DNA from 2 places in the Micromonospora sp. WMMD1102 genome. Region 2 is predicted to be linked to the other one. Evidence: riboswitches for the same ligand, from Rfam matches in the RefSeq annotation. Region 2 holds a riboswitch; the other holds the start of a gene.
What was found. A riboswitch is a leader RNA that binds a small molecule or an ion and turns the genes downstream of it on or off. The one in region 2 is predicted to bind cobalamin.
Positions count from the first base shown of each region.

Region 1 (3,405 bases), 860 kb from region 2:
GTCCGGATCGTCGGAGTCGGCGGCACGCACGTAGCCGGCCTGCTCCAGCAGTCCGGAGATCCGCTCGGAGTCGTGCACGTTCATCTGGCAGCCGTAGGTGCGCACCTGATAGGTGCGCGGGCTGCCGAGGGTTGCGGTAGTCATGACAGTGACAGAGTATCCGCAGGACCCGGGAAGCCCGATCCCCCCGGGACGTCCACCCCTGCCCCGACGGGAAGGTAGCGCCATGTGCCGGAGCATCAAGACCCTTCGCCAGCCGTACGCCGAGGTCGTCACCGAGACGGACATCGAGGCGGCGGCGTTGCAGTACGTCCGCAAGATCTCCGGGTTCCGGGCCCCGGCCGCGCACAACGCGGCGGCCTTCGACGCCGCGGTGGCCACGGTGGCCGAGGCGACCCGGACCCTGCTCGACCAGCTCGTGGTGAAGGGCGGCCCCGGCCGACCGACGCCGACCGAGCGGGCCGCAGGCTAACGACCGGGCGACCCGGTCGGCGGTCAGGCGGCGGCGAGGGCCGGGATCACCGAGTCCGGGGTCCAACGCGACCGCTGGCAGGGCGACCAGCCCCGGCAGCGCGGGCTGAGCACGGTGCAGAGCCGCTGCTCGGAGAGGACTTCGCCGTCCTCGTCCTCCCGCACGTCGTGGTGCACCGGTCGTATCGTGCCGTCCGCCGCCACCAGCAGGTGCCGTCCGGCGTCGAGGGTGTCGTCCGGCAGCAGGCAGGCCCGGCCCAGCCGCCGGGCGAACGCCGCGACGGCGCCCACCTCCGGCAGCCCTGCCGGCACCCCGTAGCAGTCGACGGAGGTCGGAAAGTCCCCGCGACGGTGCCAGACGTCGACAAGCAGCGCGCCGGACGGCACCCGAGCCGGGTCGACCCCGCCGAACGGCAGCACCGGTACGTCGAGCGCGTCGGCAAGCGCGCGGCGGATCTCCGAGGCGGCGACGCGCCTCTCCGTCCTCCAGTTCCACAGCTCGATCATTGCCGCCTCCTCGCCGTAATCGTTCGTGGCTGGATGCCGGTCTCACCTCGGGCATCCCCCGTCGGGCCGGATCACCCCTGGTGTCTGGGTGTAACGGCCTCACCCACGATGGTGCCGGGCACACCGGGCCGAGAGCGGCTAAGTTACCGGTCTGTGACCATATCCGCCGAAATAGACGAGCCTTGACTACCTATTGTAGTCGGAGCAGCACCTCGTTCCGGTGCGGCCTCGCCGGTGGCGCTCACCCAGCGTGGCCTGTTCGGCCAGCCCGGTCGGGCACCGGACAGTTCCGGACCGACCATCCTCCGGGCCCGGCTGCTCGCCAACGCTCCGACCTGGATGACGCCGGGGCCGGGTTTCCGGTCCGACTGTCGACCGGGGACACGACTGCTGGGATCCACGACACGCCCGACACACCATCTGGTGTTGCCCATCTCCCATCCCACCCAGATATGGTGTTTCCCGCAGCTGGTTCGGCCGTCCTGACTGGTCGGTCGAGACAACAGGGAACCCGGTGGAAGTCCGGGACTGCCCCGCAGCGGTGAGTGGGAACGACCGCCGTCAACCAAGCACTGGACCAGCCGGTCCGGGAAGCGACGGCCAGTAGGCGACGCCCCGGCGTCCTGCCCACGAGTCCGAAGACCTGCCAGCGCGCCGTACGCCGACCGGTGTGCGGCGGTCGAAGGCCGCGCGGGACGGCCGACGCCGGAGCCGGCCGCGGTTGTTCGCCGCGGGCCGGCGGCGTCCTCCCGCGCGCTCGACGACCTCGGGCGAGGCGTGAGGAGAGGGCCATGACGGTCGCGCACGAGCAGACCGCGGCGCCGGAGCAGGCTGCGGGTGGGCCGGACCAGGATGCAACTGGGCCGGGGCAGGCCGCGGTGCCGGAGCCGGCCGCGGTGCCGGAGCCGGCCGCGGTGCCGGAGCAGCGCCGGCAGGTCATGCGGGTCCGCAAGCGGAACGGCGACCTGGAGTCGGTGGACGTCAACAAGATCGTCCGGGCCGTGGAGCGCTGGGTCGACGACCTGGACGAGGTCGATCCGCTACGGGTGGCGACGAAGACGATAAGCGGGCTGTACGACGGGGCGACCACCGCCGAACTGGACAGGCTCTCGATCCAGACGGCGGCGGAACTCATCGGCACGGAGCCGCAGTACTCGAGACTGGCGGCCCGGTTGCTGGCCGCGTTCGTCGACAAGGAGGTACGCGGTCAGGGGGTGGCCAGCTTCAGCCAGTCCATCCGGTACGCGCACGGTCTGGGCCTGATCGGCGACGACACGGCCGCGTTCGTGGCCCGAAACGCCCGCAAGCTCGACGACGCCGTCGACCCGGACGGTGACCGGCGGTTCGAGTACTTCGGGCTGCGTACCGTCGCCGACCGTTACCTGCTGCGGCATCCGGAGACCCGACTGGTGGTGGAGACGCCGCAGCACTGGCTGTTGCGGGTCGCCTGCGGACTGTCCCGGACGCCGGGCGAGGCGATCGGGTTCTACCGGCTGATGTCGTCGCTGGCCTACCTGCCGAGTTCGCCGACGCTGTTCAACTCCGGCACCCGGCACACCCAGATGTCGTCCTGTTTCCTGGTCGACTCGCCGAGGGACGAGCTGGACTCGATCTACGAGCGTTACCACCAGGTGGCGAAGCTGTCCAAGTTCTCCGGTGGCATCGGCATCTCCTGGTCCCGGGTACGGGGCCGGGGCGCGCTGATCCGGGGCACCAACGGCCGGTCGAACGGGATCGTGCCGTTCCTCAAGACGCTCGACGCGGGTGTGGCGGCGGTGAACCAGGGTGGCCGGCGCAAGGGTGCGGCCTGCGTCTACCTGGAGCCGTGGCATCCGGACGTCGAGGAGTTCCTGGAGCTGCGGGACAACACCGGCGAGGAGGCCCGGCGTACCCACAACCTGAACCTGGCGAACTGGATCCCGGACGAGTTCATGCGTCGGGTCGAGGCCGACGGCGACTGGTCGCTGATCGACCCGTCCGACGCGCCCGAGCTGCCCGACCTGTTCGGGGACACCTTCGACGAGGCGTACCGGGCGGCCGAGAAGAAGGCCGTCCGGACCGTGCGGGCCAGGGAACTGTACGGGCGGATGATGCGCACCCTGGCGCAGACCGGCAACGGGTGGATGACGTTCAAGGACGCCTCGAACCGGCTCTCCAACCAGACCGGCGAGCCGGGCAACACCATCCACCTGTCGAATCTCTGCACCGAGATCCTGGAGGTCAACAGCGACACCGAGACCGCGGTCTGCAACCTCGGCTCGGTCAACCTGGCCGCGCACGTCACCGCCGACGGGGTCGACTGGGCGAAGCTGCGCGACACCGTACGCACGGCGGTGGTGTTCCTGGACCGGGTGATCGACATCAACTACTACCCGGCGGCGCAGGCGGCGGCGTCGAACCCCCGCTGGCGGCCGGTCGGGCTCGGGC
Region 1 is NZ_JARUBN010000001.1:1,650,707-1,654,111, reverse strand. It holds gene miaB (tRNA (N6-isopentenyl adenosine(37)-C2)-methylthiotransferase MiaB) at 1-144, opposite strand, end outside; gene O7626_RS07545 (DUF2277 family protein) at 227-472, shown strand; gene O7626_RS07540 (hypothetical protein) at 496-978, opposite strand; cobalamin riboswitch at 1,431-1,644, shown strand; gene O7626_RS07535 (ribonucleoside-diphosphate reductase subunit alpha) at 1,917-3,405, shown strand, end outside.
Region 1: linked by a shared signal. The riboswitch ahead of O7626_RS07535 (ribonucleoside-diphosphate reductase subunit alpha) and the one ahead of O7626_RS03750 (ribonucleoside-diphosphate reductase subunit alpha) in region 2 are both predicted to bind cobalamin.

Region 2 (3,405 bases):
AGCTGTCGCCCCACCGGCCGCCGCGCAATCCACCCTCAACCGTGTCGACGCCGCCGCCGGATGGCTCGCCCGCCAGATGGTCGACGGCGAACGGTTCGAGGTCGTCTTCGACGGCGTCGCCTACCCCGATCAGGGACTCACCCTCGACGCGATCTTCGCCTTCGCCGCCGCGAAGGTCGCCGACACGAACGCCGCCAGCGCCACCGCCTGGTTGGCGCAACCGGCGGTCACCACCGGCTACATCGGCGACGGCACCGAGGCGTACGCCGGAGCGACCGCCAAACTCGCCCTCGGCGTACAGGTCCGCGGCCTGAATCCGGCAGCGTTCGGCGGTGTCGACCTGATCGCCCGCCTCCACACCCTGATGGCACCAACCGGTAGGTTCACCGACCGGTCCGCCTTCGGCGACTTCAGCAACATGTTCAGCCAGTCCTTCGCGGTGCTGGCATTCGACCGGGCGGGCGAAGCACCCCCGGCGGCGGTGGCCTTCCTGGCCGGCGCCCGCTGCCCCGACGGCGGCTTCCCCCTGCTATTCGCCCAGGCCACCTGCGTCAGCGACGTGGACGCCACCGCACTGGCGATCCAGGCACTCCTCGCCGCCGACCGTCCCCTCGTCGCCCAGGCGGCGGCTCGATGGCTGGTCTCCGTACAGGCCGACGACGGGTCGTTCACCGCGAACGGGGTGGCCAACGCCAACAGCACCGGACTGGCCGCGCAGGCGCTCGCCGCTGCCGGTCGGGCCGTGCCGTGGCTGCACGCCCGTCAGTACCTGACCAGCCTCCAACAGACCTGCACCGCACCCGCCGTGGACCGGGGCGCGATCGCCTACACCGACGGCGGGTACGACCCCAGCACCGCGACCCGCGCCACCGCCCAAGCCGTCTCCGGACTGGCGGGGGTGGGCTTCGCCACCCTGTCCGCCGCCGGCTCCCGTCCGGCCGCCCCGACCCTGGCGTGTCCGCACCGATGACCACCACGGGAGGTTCACCAATGCCCATCCGGATCCGCCGCCACCTCGCCGCGCTGATCGCCATCATCGTCGTCGCGGCCGGGCTGGTCGCCGCCGACCCGACGCCCCGCCCGGCGCACGCCGCTGCGTGCAGCCCCGGCACCGGGGTCACCGTCGTCGTCGACTTCACCGCCTTCGGCCTCGGCGTGCAGACCGCGTGCTACCTCGGCGACCCGCCCACCGGCCTGGCTGCCCTGCAAGGCGCCGGCTACACCGTCACCGGCACCCAACGCTGGGGTCTCGCGTTCGTCTGCCGCATCGACGGACGACCGCTACCGGCGGCCGAACCGTGCGTCAACACGCCCCCGGCCAGCGCCTACTGGTCCTACTGGCACGCCCCGCCCGGCGGCACCTGGTCCTACAGCACCCTCGGCGCCACCAGCTACAACCCCGCCCAGGGCACCGTCGAAGGCTGGCGATTCGGGTCCGGCCAGGCACCCTCGATTTCCCCGCCGTGACCCGGCTCGCCTGGCCGACCGCCGTACCGGTGGCCGGCCAGGCATGTCACCACCATCCGATGCCTCGGACCAGGACGGGGTGGGAATCCGGCACGACGCTCGGTCGGCGGACGGTCATCGTCGAGGGGTTCCTGCCACTACGGCGGGTCAAGGGCCAGGGGACGACCGGGCCACGTCGGGTTCCGCTTCTGACCGGTCACCGGCCCGCCGCCGACCCGTCCGCGTCGCCGATGGCGCGCGCCCGACTCCCACCGCGCTGGGGAAGTCGGGCGCAAATCCTGCACCGTGACACGCCCGACACAGCATCTGGTGTTTCCTCCTTTCGTCGTGCCCATATATGGTGTTGTCCGTAGCTGGTTCGACCGTCAATCCATGGTGGTCGAGGCAAGAGGGAACCCGGTGGGAATCCGGGACTGCCCCGCAGCGGTGAGTGGGAACGACCGCCGTCAACGAAGCACTGGACCCTCGGGTCTGGGAAGCGACGGCCAGTAGGGATGAGTGCGACGCCCGCGAGTCCGAAGACCTGCCAGCGCGCCGCACGCGTCGCGTGCGGCGGTCGAAGGCCGCGCGGGACGGCCGACGCCATCAGCCGGACCGTCGGCAGGTATGCCGATGCCCGGTGGCGTCCCTCCGCGCGTCCGTCGACCTTCCGGACAGGTGTGAGGAGGGGGACATGGCCGCGACGCAGGAGCAGGTTGTGCCGGATCAGGCGGTGCCGGAGCAGCGCCGGCACGTGATGCGGGTCCGCAAGCGTAACGGCGACACCGAGCCGGTGGACGTCAACAAGATCGTCAGGGCGGTGGAACGCTGGGTCGCCGACCTGGACGAGGTGGATCCGCTGCGGGTGGCGACCAAGACGATCAGCGGGTTGTACGACGGGGCGACCACGGCCGAGTTGGACAAGTTGTCGATCCAGACGGCGGCCGAGCTGATCGGCGAGGAGCCCCAGTACTCGAAGCTGGCCGCGCGGCTGCTGGCCGCGTACGTGGACAAGGAGGTTCGCGGTCAGGGGGTGGCCAGCTTCAGCCAGTCCATCCGGTACGCGCACGGTCTGGGGTTGATCGGGGACGAGACGGCCGCGTTCGTGGCCCGCAACGCCCGCAAGCTCGACGACGCCGTCGACCCGGACGGCGATCGGCGGTTCGAGTACTTCGGGCTGCGTACGGTCGCGGACAGGTATCTGCTGCGGCATCCGGATACGCGGCTGGTGGTGGAGACGCCGCAGTACTGGCTGCTGCGGGTCGCCTGTGGACTGTCACAGACACCCGGTGAGGCGATCGGCTTCTATCGACTGATGTCGTCGCTGGCGTACCTGCCGAGTTCGCCGACGCTGTTCAACTCGGGCACCCGGCACACCCAGATGTCGTCGTGTTTCCTGGTCGACTCGCCGCGCGACGAGCTCGACTCGATCTACGAGCGGTACCACCAGGTGGCGAAGCTGTCGAAGTTCTCCGGCGGGATCGGCATCTCCTGGTCCCGGGTCCGTGGTCGCGGCGCGTTGATCCGGGGCACCAACGGGCGGTCGAACGGCATCGTCCCGTTCCTCAAGACGCTCGACGCCGGGGTGGCCGCGGTCAACCAGGGTGGCCGGCGCAAGGGCGCGGCCTGCGTCTACCTGGAGCCGTGGCACCCGGACATCGAGGAGTTCCTGGAACTGCGGGACAACACCGGCGAGGACGCCCGGCGCACCCACAACCTGAACCTGGCGAACTGGATCCCGGACGAGTTCATGCGCCGAGTGGAGGCGGACGGCGACTGGTCGTTGATCGACCCGTCCGACGCGCCCGAGTTGCCCGACCTGTTCGGGGAGGCGTTCGACGAGGCGTACCGGGCGGCGGAGAAGAAGGCCGTCCGGACGGTGAAGGCCCGGGACCTGTACGGGCGGATGATGCGCACCCTGGCCCAGACCGGCAACGGGTGGATGACGTTCAAGGACGC
Region 2 is NZ_JARUBN010000001.1:788,739-792,143, forward strand. It holds gene O7626_RS03740 (peptidase) at 1-970, shown strand, start outside; gene O7626_RS03745 (hypothetical protein) at 991-1,467, shown strand; cobalamin riboswitch at 1,805-2,013, shown strand; gene O7626_RS03750 (ribonucleoside-diphosphate reductase subunit alpha) at 2,141-3,405, shown strand, end outside.